DNA from 3 places in the Enterobacter sp. RIT637 genome. Region 2 is predicted to be linked to each of the others. Evidence: predicted binding sites of a transcription regulator. Region 2 holds the regulator's gene; each other region holds the start of a gene.

Evidence for each region. The regulator PurR, encoded in region 2, represses purine synthesis genes. The targets are predictions, from matches to a motif close to CANGCAAACGTTTGCNTG.
Region 1: the regulator PurR is predicted to act here: its motif matches at 1,607-1,624, upstream of tusA (sulfurtransferase TusA).
Region 3: the regulator PurR is predicted to act here: its motif matches at 1,433-1,450, upstream of purT (formate-dependent phosphoribosylglycinamide formyltransferase).

What each region holds. Positions count from the first base shown of each region.
Region 1 covers NZ_JAIHAZ010000027.1:13,891-17,165, reverse strand. Annotated here, with positions in the region: gene K5E19_RS22480 (TRAP transporter small permease) at 1-100, opposite strand, end outside; gene K5E19_RS22475 (TRAP transporter substrate-binding protein) at 113-1,084, opposite strand; gene tusA (sulfurtransferase TusA) at 1,305-1,547, opposite strand; gene K5E19_RS22465 (7-cyano-7-deazaguanine/7-aminomethyl-7-deazaguanine transporter) at 1,715-2,380, shown strand; gene K5E19_RS22460 (DcrB family lipoprotein) at 2,453-3,010, shown strand; gene K5E19_RS22455 (MFS transporter) at 3,015-3,275, opposite strand, start outside.
Region 2 covers NZ_JAIHAZ010000001.1:461,406-464,680, forward strand. Annotated here, with positions in the region: gene punC (purine nucleoside transporter PunC) at 1-456, opposite strand, end outside; gene punR (DNA-binding transcriptional activator PunR) at 571-1,482, shown strand; gene purR (HTH-type transcriptional repressor PurR) at 1,499-2,524, opposite strand; gene K5E19_RS02255 (YnhF family membrane protein) at 2,822-2,911, shown strand; gene K5E19_RS02260 (MFS transporter) at 3,078-3,275, shown strand, end outside.
Region 3 covers NZ_JAIHAZ010000002.1:545,138-548,412, forward strand. Annotated here, with positions in the region: gene ptrB (oligopeptidase B) at 1-575, opposite strand, end outside; gene K5E19_RS06150 (tellurite resistance TerB family protein) at 659-1,312, opposite strand; gene purT (formate-dependent phosphoribosylglycinamide formyltransferase) at 1,484-2,662, shown strand; gene kdgA (bifunctional 4-hydroxy-2-oxoglutarate aldolase/2-dehydro-3-deoxy-phosphogluconate aldolase) at 2,704-3,275, opposite strand, start outside.

The DNA.
Region 1 (3,275 bases), on a different contig from region 2:
CGATGGGGATGACAATCGTCATCACCAGCAGCGAAATACCCGCCACCGCCATGGCGAGCAGATACAGACGGTCCATCCACTTCAGGTAGAGTTCGGACATACGTACTCCGGCTTACTGGACGTCAGCGATGGCTTTCATCAGATCCTGATGCTTGTCGCCATACTGCGCGCGCACCGGCTCTGTGGCCTTGATGAAGACTGATTTATCGATATCGTGGAACTGCACGCCACCGGCCTTCATTTTCGCCAGCGCCTGGTCGTTATAGGCCTGCCAGAGCTTGCGCTGTTCGAACTGCGCTTCGCGAGCCAGCGTCAGGATCTTTTGCTGCTCATCCGCGCTCAGTTTGTCCCATTTCACTTTGGAGTAGAGCAGCATTTCCGGGGTGATGAAGTGGCCGCTGAGGGTGTAGTTTTTGGCGATCGGCATGTAGTTGTGGGCGATAAAGGTTGGCGGGTTGTTCTCCGCCCCGTCGATCACGCCGGTCTGCATGCCGCTATAGACTTCGCTCACGCCCATCGCCACCGAGTTTGCCCCCATATCCTTCAGCGTGGCGAGCGCTACCGGGCTACCCTGCACGCGGATCTTCTTCCCTTTCAGATCCTCCGGCTTCACGATCGGCTCTTTGGTGATCAGGTTACGGGTGCCGGAATCCATCCAGCCGAGGAAGACCAGCTTCGATTTCGGGTTAGCGGTCAGCTTGTCGCCAATCTGCTTGCCAATATCCCCGTCGATCACCTTGTGCATGTGATCCTCATCGCGGAAGACGTACGGCAGCGTAAAGACTTCAATATCCGGCAGGATGGCGGCAACCGGTGCCATGGAGACGCGGATCATGTCGATGGCCCCCATCTGCGCCTGCTCAATCATCTGCTTTTCATCCCCGAGCACGCCGCCGGGGAAGACTTTGATCTCCAGCTTGCCGTCGGTTTGCTGCTTGAGTTTTTCACCCATGTTCTGAACCGCCACCACGTTCGGGTAGCCTTCGGGGTGCACATCGGCAGCTTTGATAGTTTGAGCAGAAGCGGTGCAGGCAAAAGCAGACAGACACAGCGCGGCCAGTAACGGCTTGAGGGTCGTTTTCATCGAGTCAACTCCAGGGTAGTGAGATAAGCGTTAAAACGGTGTTTTAGTTTTATACGTTTAAAAATTAGACTACGGCTGGAAAAGCGGAGGTGAAGCGCCTCACAAAAGCGCGAAAAATTGAAACGATGGTTTGAAATTGTGACGGGTGTTTGTCGGGTGGCGGCTGCGCCTTACCCGACCTACCAAACCCGTAGGCCCGTGCAAGCGAAGCGCCGCCGGGCTACCCCTTACGAATCACATACCGGTACGGCAGCGCGCCCGTTTCCTGCGCCACCAGCTCATGCTCCATAAAGGTACAAAAGCCGGGAATGTCGCGGGTGGTGGCCGGATCGTCAGCGATGATCAGCAGCGTTTCACCGGTCTGCATATTGCGCACGGTTTTGCGCACCATCATTACCGGCTCCGGGCAGCGGAGGCCCTGGGCGTCAAGGGTGTGGTCTGGGCTGGAAAACAGGTCGGTCATGGTCTTCTCGATCAAAATAAAACGGCTGTAGTTTACGCCCGGTTGCCGCCAATGCAAACCAGGTTAACGGTTGCGTGAAAATTAGCCATTGCAAAGTCCCGTCAAAGCAGTATCATGCGGCGGTTTTTATTGGGTTCCCTCACCCCAACGTATAAAAAGGTCACAATATGACGCCGTTTTCTGAATCGCAGCGCGTAAAAGCGTTGTTCTTGCTTTCGCTTTTTCATCTGCTGGTGATCACCTCCAGCAACTATCTGGTGCAGCTCCCGATCTCCATCTTTGGTTTTCATACCACCTGGGGCGCGTTCAGCTTCCCGTTTATTTTCCTCGCGACCGATTTGACCGTGCGTATCTTTGGCGCACCGCTGGCTCGCCGCATTATTTTTTCGGTGATGCTCCCGGCGCTGTTCGTGTCGTATGTCATCTCTTCCCTGTTCTACATGGGAAGCTGGCAGGGCTTTGAGGCGCTGACGCACTTCAACCTGTTTGTTGCCCGTATTGCCGCCGCCAGCTTTATGGCCTACGCGCTGGGGCAGATCCTTGACGTTCACGTGTTTAACCGCCTGCGTCAAAATCACCGCTGGTGGATGGCGCCGACGGCCTCCACGCTGTTCGGTAACGTGAGCGATACGCTGGCCTTCTTCTTCATCGCCTTCTGGCGCAGCCCGGATGCGTTCATGGCCGAACACTGGATGGAAATCGCGCTGGTGGACTACTGCTTCAAGGTGCTTATCAGCATTGTGTTCTTCCTGCCGATGTACGGCGTGCTGCTGAATATGCTGCTGAAAAGGCTGGCAGATAAATCTGAAATCACCGCATTGCAGGCAGGTTAAAGGTTCGCTTTATCAGTTGTGTTAAGATGAGCGAATGAGCCGTTATGGCCGTTTATCGAAAGGAAGAAGTCAATGCGCAATCTGGTTAAATATGTCGGGATTGGCCTGCTGGTTGTTGGCCTTGCAGCCTGTGATAACAGCGACACCAAAACGCCTGCACAGGGCGCGTCCGCAGAGAGCAACGCGACCGGGCAGCCGGTAAGCCTGCTGGACGGCAAACTCAGTTTCTCTCTGCCAGCGGATATGACCGATCAGAGCGGCAAGCTGGGTACCCAGGCGAACAACATGCACGTCTATTCCGACGCAACCGGTCAGAAAGCGGTGATTGTGATTGTGGGTGACGACACCACTGAAGAGCTGAGCGTGTTGTCCAAACGTCTGGAAGATCAGCAGCGTAGCCGCGACCCGCAGCTGCAGGTGGTGACCAATAAGTCTATCGAACTCAAAGGCCACACGCTGCAACAGCTGGACAGCATTATCTCTGCGAAAGGCCAGACCGCTTACTCTTCCGTGGTGCTGGGTAAAGTTGATAACAAACTGCTGACCCTGCAGATCACGCTGCCTGCGGAAGACCAGCAGAAAGCGCAGACTGCCGCAGAAAACATCATTAACACCCTCGTGATTCAGTAATCCTTCACGAGGATGACGTGGCCTCCGGTGCGTGCACCGGGGGCCATTTTTTTAGCCGCCACGTCAGCATCAGCGCCAGCACCACCAGTCCTGCCGCCGCCAGATAGATAACCGGCACACCCGCCCAGGCCATCACCAGCCCTGCCAGCGGCCCGGTGATCCCCAGCGACATATCCATAAACACCGTATAGGTGGCGAGCGCAGCCCCCTGATTTTGCTGCGGCACGGCTTTCACCGCCACCACGCCCAGCGCCGGGAAGACCAG
Region 2 (3,275 bases):
CCAGCTTCCGAGCAACGGGGCAAGGGCAGGCGAGAGACCGACCAGCGGCATAATGGTGGCGAAAATTCGGTTAGTGCGGGATGCCGGATAATAATCGGTCACCAGCGCCTGCCAGGTCACCGCTGCAGCACAGACGCCAACGGCCTGAATGAAACGCAGTACCAGCAGCCAGGTGGCATCGCGTACCCACAGCATGCCGAGGCAACCCACGGCAAAAATAGCCAGACCCAGTAGCAGCACCGGTTTACGACCAAAGCGATCGGAGAGCGGCCCCCAGAGCAGCTGCGCGAAGGCAAAACCGGCGAGGAACAGGCTCAGGCTGGCGCTGATAGCGGCTGCGGGGGTTTGCAGATCTTCCTGCATCGCGGCAAACGCGGGCAGATACATGTCGGTCGCTAAAAAGCCCAGCACGCTTAAGCCGCCGAGCCAGACTAAAAATCCTTTCCTGGGTTGCATTCTTTTATTCTCCTGAGGAGGCAGGTGTACGTTGGCGCAGAGTGTAGGGAGTGCAAAGCGGCTTGTGAAACGCTAATATTTGTCGAGTGCATTCAAATTTTTTGCAGGCAGAACATGTGGTCAGATTATTCTCTTGAAGTTGTCGATGCTGTTGCCCGTAACGGCAGTTTCACCGGTGCCGCGCAGGAGTTACACCGCGTACCCTCGGCGATCAGCTACACCGTGCGTCAGCTGGAAGAGTGGCTGGCGGTTCCGCTGTTCGAGCGGCGTCATCGCGACGTGGAATTAACGCCCGCAGGCGCGTGGTTTTTGAAGGAAGGGCGTTCTGTTATCAAAAAAATGCAGATCACCCGCGAGCAGTGTCAGCAGATCGCGAACGGCTGGCGCGGCCATCTCTCCATCGCGGTGGATAATATCGTTAAGCCGGAACGGACCCGGCAGATGATCGTGGATTTCTATCGTCATTTTTCTGATGTCGAACTGCGGGTCTCCCAGGAGGTGTTCAACGGCGTCTGGGACGCGCTGGCGGATGGCAGGGTTGAGATGGCGATTGGGGCCACGCAGGCGATCCCCGTTGGGGGACGCTATGCGTTTCGCGATATGGGGATGCTGAGCTGGACCTGCGTTGTCGCCAGCGATCATCCGCTGGCGACAATGGAAGGCCCTCTCAGCGATGACACGCTGCGCAACTGGCCGTCGCTAGTGCTGGAAGATACCTCGCGCTCGCTGCCCAAGCGCATTACCTGGCTGCTGGACAACCAGCGTCGCGTGGTGGCCCCTGACTGGGAATCGTCGGCAACCTGTCTTTCTGCGGGGCTGTGCGTGGCGATGGTGCCCGTACACTTCGCGCGTCCGCGTATCGATACCGGCGAGTGGACAGCGCTAACGCTGGAAAATCCGTTCCCGGATGCGGCCTGCTGTCTGACCTGGCAGCAAAACGACGTATCGCCTGCGATGGCCTGGCTGCTGGATTATCTGGGAGACAGCGAAACGTTGAATCGGGAGTGGCTACGGGAGCCAGCATAACTGGCTCCGTAAGCGATTAACGGCGATAGTCGCGGAACGGACCGTCCGCCACGGAGCGGCGCTCAATGAGGCGCGGGTGAACTTCAATCGACTGGGATTCTTCACGCTTGTTGACGATCCTGTCCATCAGCATGTTGAAAGCCGTTTCGCCCAGTGAATCTTTTGGCTGGTGAATGGTGGTCAGCGCCGGGGTGAAGAAGCGCGCGTTACGCACGTTGTCATACCCGATCACGGAAATATCCTGCGGCACCCGCAGGCCCAGCTCGTCGGCGGCGCAGAGCGCGCCCATCGCCATAATATCGCCGCCACAGAAAACGGCCGTCGGGCGATGCGGTTGGGAGACAATCTGCTGCATTGCGCGGTAGCCGGATTCCGGCTCAAAGTCGCCCTGAACAATCCAGTTTTCCGGCACGGTGATGAGCGCCTCTTCCATTGCCTTCATAAACCCGGCCAGACGGCCCGCACCGGTGTTGCGTTCCAGCGGCCCCGGGATCACGCCAATCTCGCGGTGACCGCGTTCGATCAGATAACGACCGGCCATATAGCCGCCTTCAAAGGCATTATCGATAACGGAATCGGTGAAATCCGCGCGCGCTTCGCCCCAGTCCATCACCACCATCGGAATGTGGCGATACTCTTCCAGCATAGAAAGCACGGACTCTGGGTACTCAGAACACATCACCAGCAGGCCATCGACGCGCTTTTGCGCCATCATCGACAGGTAGGCGCGCTGCTTCTCGATGCTGTTCCACGCGTTGCCCAGAATCAGCGTATAGCCTTTCTGGAAGCAGTTTTTCTCAACGGCTTCGATGATTTCGGCAAAATAGGCCGCTTCGCTGCTGGTCGCCAGCAAGCCAATCGACTTGGTGTGATTCACCTTCAGGCTGCGCGCAACCGCACTTGGGGAGTAATGTAACTCCTTGATCGCCGCCCAGACGGCGTTGCGCGTCTCTTCCGCGACGAAGCGGGTTTTGTTAATTACATGTGATACGGTTGTAGTGGAAACGTTTGCGCGTTTTGCTACGTCTTTTATTGTTGCCATTCAATGTCACTCCAGACCATATCCTAAACTCCTGAAAAACTTGAAGGTAAACGTTTGCCTTCTCTCACCCTTATTACGCAATCTTGAGTTGCGACACGCCGGGAAAACGACACAGGACGTCAGGAGGGGGTCAATGGCCGGTACGCTAATAAATTTAGCGTGGAATTTTGTCCTATCTTGATGAAAAGGGGAAGAGCTAAAGTGGATATCAGTTTAAATCCAGGAAGATTTTTGACGTAAACTGTGTAAAAATGAGCAAGCTCACTTTTCGTGGGGTGATTAAAAGGAGAAAAATTGATGAGTTCCGATCTGAAGTTTTCGCTGGTGACCACCTTTATCGTGCTGGCATTGATTGTTGCCGGTGGTTTGACGGCTGCGCTGCATTGATTTACGCGGGGGGGAGAGTCCTCTCCCTCCTCATTTGCTTCCTATTGTTACCTCTCCGGCAAAAATCTTTTGCCAAAATGTTAACTTCTCAAATTTTGTGATTGATGTCATGCTTTTGACTTCTTTGTTCTGTGTCGCTTGATGACACGGCATCCGGAGTTGACTCATGAAAATCAATTTTCCTCTGCTGGCCCTGGCGATTGGCGCTTTTGGGATTGGCACCACTGAATTCTCCCCCATGGGGTTACTGCCTGTTATCGCACGCGGCGTGGACGTCTCTATTCCTGCTGCCGGGATGTTAATTAGCGCCTATGCCATCGGCGTGATGGTCGGGGCCCCGCTGATGACGCTGCTGCTGTCGCAC
Region 3 (3,275 bases), on a different contig from region 2:
TGCTTTTTGACGTAGTAGACCGTTTCAGAATCATTCGCCCAGACAAAATCCGGGGAGATATTCTCCAGCATTTCCGGATACCAGTTCCCCGACTCGAGATTGCGGAAGCGCAGGCCGTACTGTCGGCGAGAAAGATAGTCTTCTGCGAGCGCCATAATGGCGTTATCTGGCGATACCGACATACCGCCCAGCGTATAAAACTCACTGTGAGCGGCACGCTGATTGGCGTCCAGCAGGATTTCCCATTCATCCCATTCGGCACATAGCACCGACTGGCGCTGATAGATGGGGTATTCATTTCCGGGCTCATAGATATGACGGTAGCGATAACCGTTTTTGGTCCAGGGGGCAGACACATCGCGCTGGGGAATACGCTGCACCATTTCGTTCAGCAGCTGGTCCTGCAGCGCCTGCTGGCTGGACATGACCTTGCGGCCATAGTCGTTTTCCTGGTGCAGATAGTCGAGCACGTCTGGCTGGGAACGAGAGTCATCCCGCAGCCAGTAATAGTGGTCTATGCGCGTATCACCATGCGTGGTGATCGCATAAGGAGTACGTCGGGCTTTCGGTGGCATGTCATGATTCTTTTGAGTTTTACACCCTATAAGGTTGGCAAAACACGCGCATGATGCAAGCGAAACATGACCACATCAGATGATTACCCGGCCTGTAACGTCTGTTTTTGCTGCTGAATATCCTGCTCAATGCCCTCACGCACATCCTGAGGGATCTTTAGCGCATCGCCGAGCGCATTCAGATAGCTGCGCTCCATAAAGTGATCGACATCGATAGCCGCGCAGCTCAGAAAATAGAGTTCAAGCGCCTCTTCTTCGTTCTTCACGCTTTGCGCCAGACGCTGGGGATCGAGAGGCTGTTCGATGGCCTGTGCAACCAGCGCTCTTCCCTGCTCTTCCACACCGGCCTCACGCATCTGCTGCTCTATCGCCGCACGCTCTTTGTCATCGATATGACCGTCACTTTTGGCTGCGAATACCAGCGCCAGAATGAGCCGCTCCGTTCGGAGATCGAGCGGTGTAACATGCTCGCCGTATTGCGGTTCACCCTGATGCGCGGTGCGCACTTTGTCCTTGTATTTGTTCCACAGGACGGTACCCGCGATGGCTCCGCCCCCCGCGAGGAGTGCGCCAGTGCCATATTTTGCCAACAGCTTACGCGATGATTTATTGGCGACCAGCAGCCCCGCCAGTCCACCCAGCGCGCCCGGTACCAGAAGTTTGCTGAGCCCTTGCTCACCAGACGACACGCCTTTCTGACCCAACATGGATTGCAATTGATTTAACCAGCCTGACATGATTTCCCTCACTTAACAGTGCATATAGCTCACAGCCTAAGCGAGCCTGTGTCAGGATATGTCTGCCTGCGCTAAAGAAGCGCAAATTGTTGTGCGTTGAAAGTCCCCGTGCGCAAGACAGACGCAAACGTTTTCGTTTATACTGCCCGCAACTTTTTCAGGGGGATTTTTATGACTCGTTTAGGAACCGCGCTGCGACCTGCGGCGACGCGTGTGATGCTGTTGGGCTCGGGTGAGCTGGGAAAAGAGGTCGCCATCGAGTGCCAGCGTTTAGGTGTGGAAGTCATTGCCGTAGACCGTTACGCCGACGCACCCGCCATGCATGTCGCCCACCGTTCTTATGTGATTAACATGCTGGATGGCGATGCCCTTCGCGAATTGATTACGCGCGAGAAACCCGATTTTGTCGTACCGGAAATTGAAGCCATTGCCACCGACACGCTCATTGCGCTTGAGCAGGAAGGCCAGCGCGTGGTGCCCTGCGCGAAAGCCGCAAAGCTGACCATGAACCGCGAGGGCATTCGCCGCCTGGCCGCAGAAGAGCTGGGGTTGCCCACGTCGAGCTACCGTTTTGCGGGCGATAAGGCCGCATTCCTGCAGGCCGTCGAGGAGATTGGCTACCCGTGCATCGTTAAGCCGGTGATGAGCTCCTCCGGTAAAGGACAGAGCTTTATTCGTGACAGCAGCACGCTGGATAACGCGTGGGATTATGCCCAGCAGGGTGGCCGTGCCGGAGCCGGTCGCGTGATCGTCGAAGGCGTCGTGAAGTTTGATTTCGAAATCACTCTGCTCACCGTCAGCGCCGCTGACGGCGTCCATTTCTGCGACCCGATTGGCCACCGTCAGGAAGATGGCGATTACCGCGAATCCTGGCAGCCACAGCAGATGAGCGCCCTGGCGCTGGAGCGTGCTCAGGAGATCGCCCGTAAAACCGTCCTGGCGCTGGGCGGCTATGGTCTCTTCGGCGTGGAGCTGTTTGTGTGCGGTGATGAGGTGATTTTCAGCGAAGTCTCCCCTCGCCCGCATGATACCGGCATGGTGACGCTCATTTCGCAGGATCTCTCGGAGTTCGCCCTTCACGTGCGCGCTTTCCTCGGCCTGCCCGTTGGCGGTATCCGTCAGTATGGTCCTGCGGCATCGGCAGTGATCCTGCCCGAGTTGACCAGCCGGAACGTGACGTTTGATAACGTCGACGGAGCGGTAGGCGCAGGCCTGCAGATCCGTTTGTTCGGCAAGCCGGAGATCGACGGAACCCGTCGTTTGGGCGTAGCGTTAGCCACCGGGCATAACGTTGACGACGCCGTGGCGAGAGCAAAAGCGGCCGCTGCGAACGTCAGGGTAGAGGGATAAAAAAACGGGCCAAAAGGCCCGTTTTTCATGCTGCGATTAACTTACTGTTTCGCACCTTCAACCGCTTCGCGAGCCAGTTTGGTGATGCGATCCCAGTCACCGGCTTCCAGCGCATCCGCCGGCACCAGCCATGAACCGCCGATACACAGAACGCTTTTCAGCGCCAGGTAGTCACGGTAGTTGGCAGGAGAGATACCGCCGGTCGGGCAGAAACGTACCTGAGAGAATGGACCCGCAATCGCCTGCAGCGCTTTGGTGCCGCCGTTGGCTTCAGCCGGGAAGAATTTAAACTCTTTCAGACCGTAATCCATGCCCAGCATCAGTTCAGACACGGTGCTGATACCAGGGATCAGAGGAATAGAACCTTCGGTTGCCGCTTTCAGCAAAGGCTCAGTCAGGCCCGGGCTGATAGCGAACTGAGCACCGGCTTCGGTCACTTCAGCCAGCTGCTGCGCATTCAGAACGGTACCCGCACCGATGATGGCGTCCGGCACTTCTTTGGCGATAGCGCGGATAGCGTCCATCGCACACGCGGTACGCAGGGTCACTTCCAGAACGCGAACGCCGCCCGCAACCAGCGCTTTCGCCATTGGAACAGCGTGCTCCAGTTTGT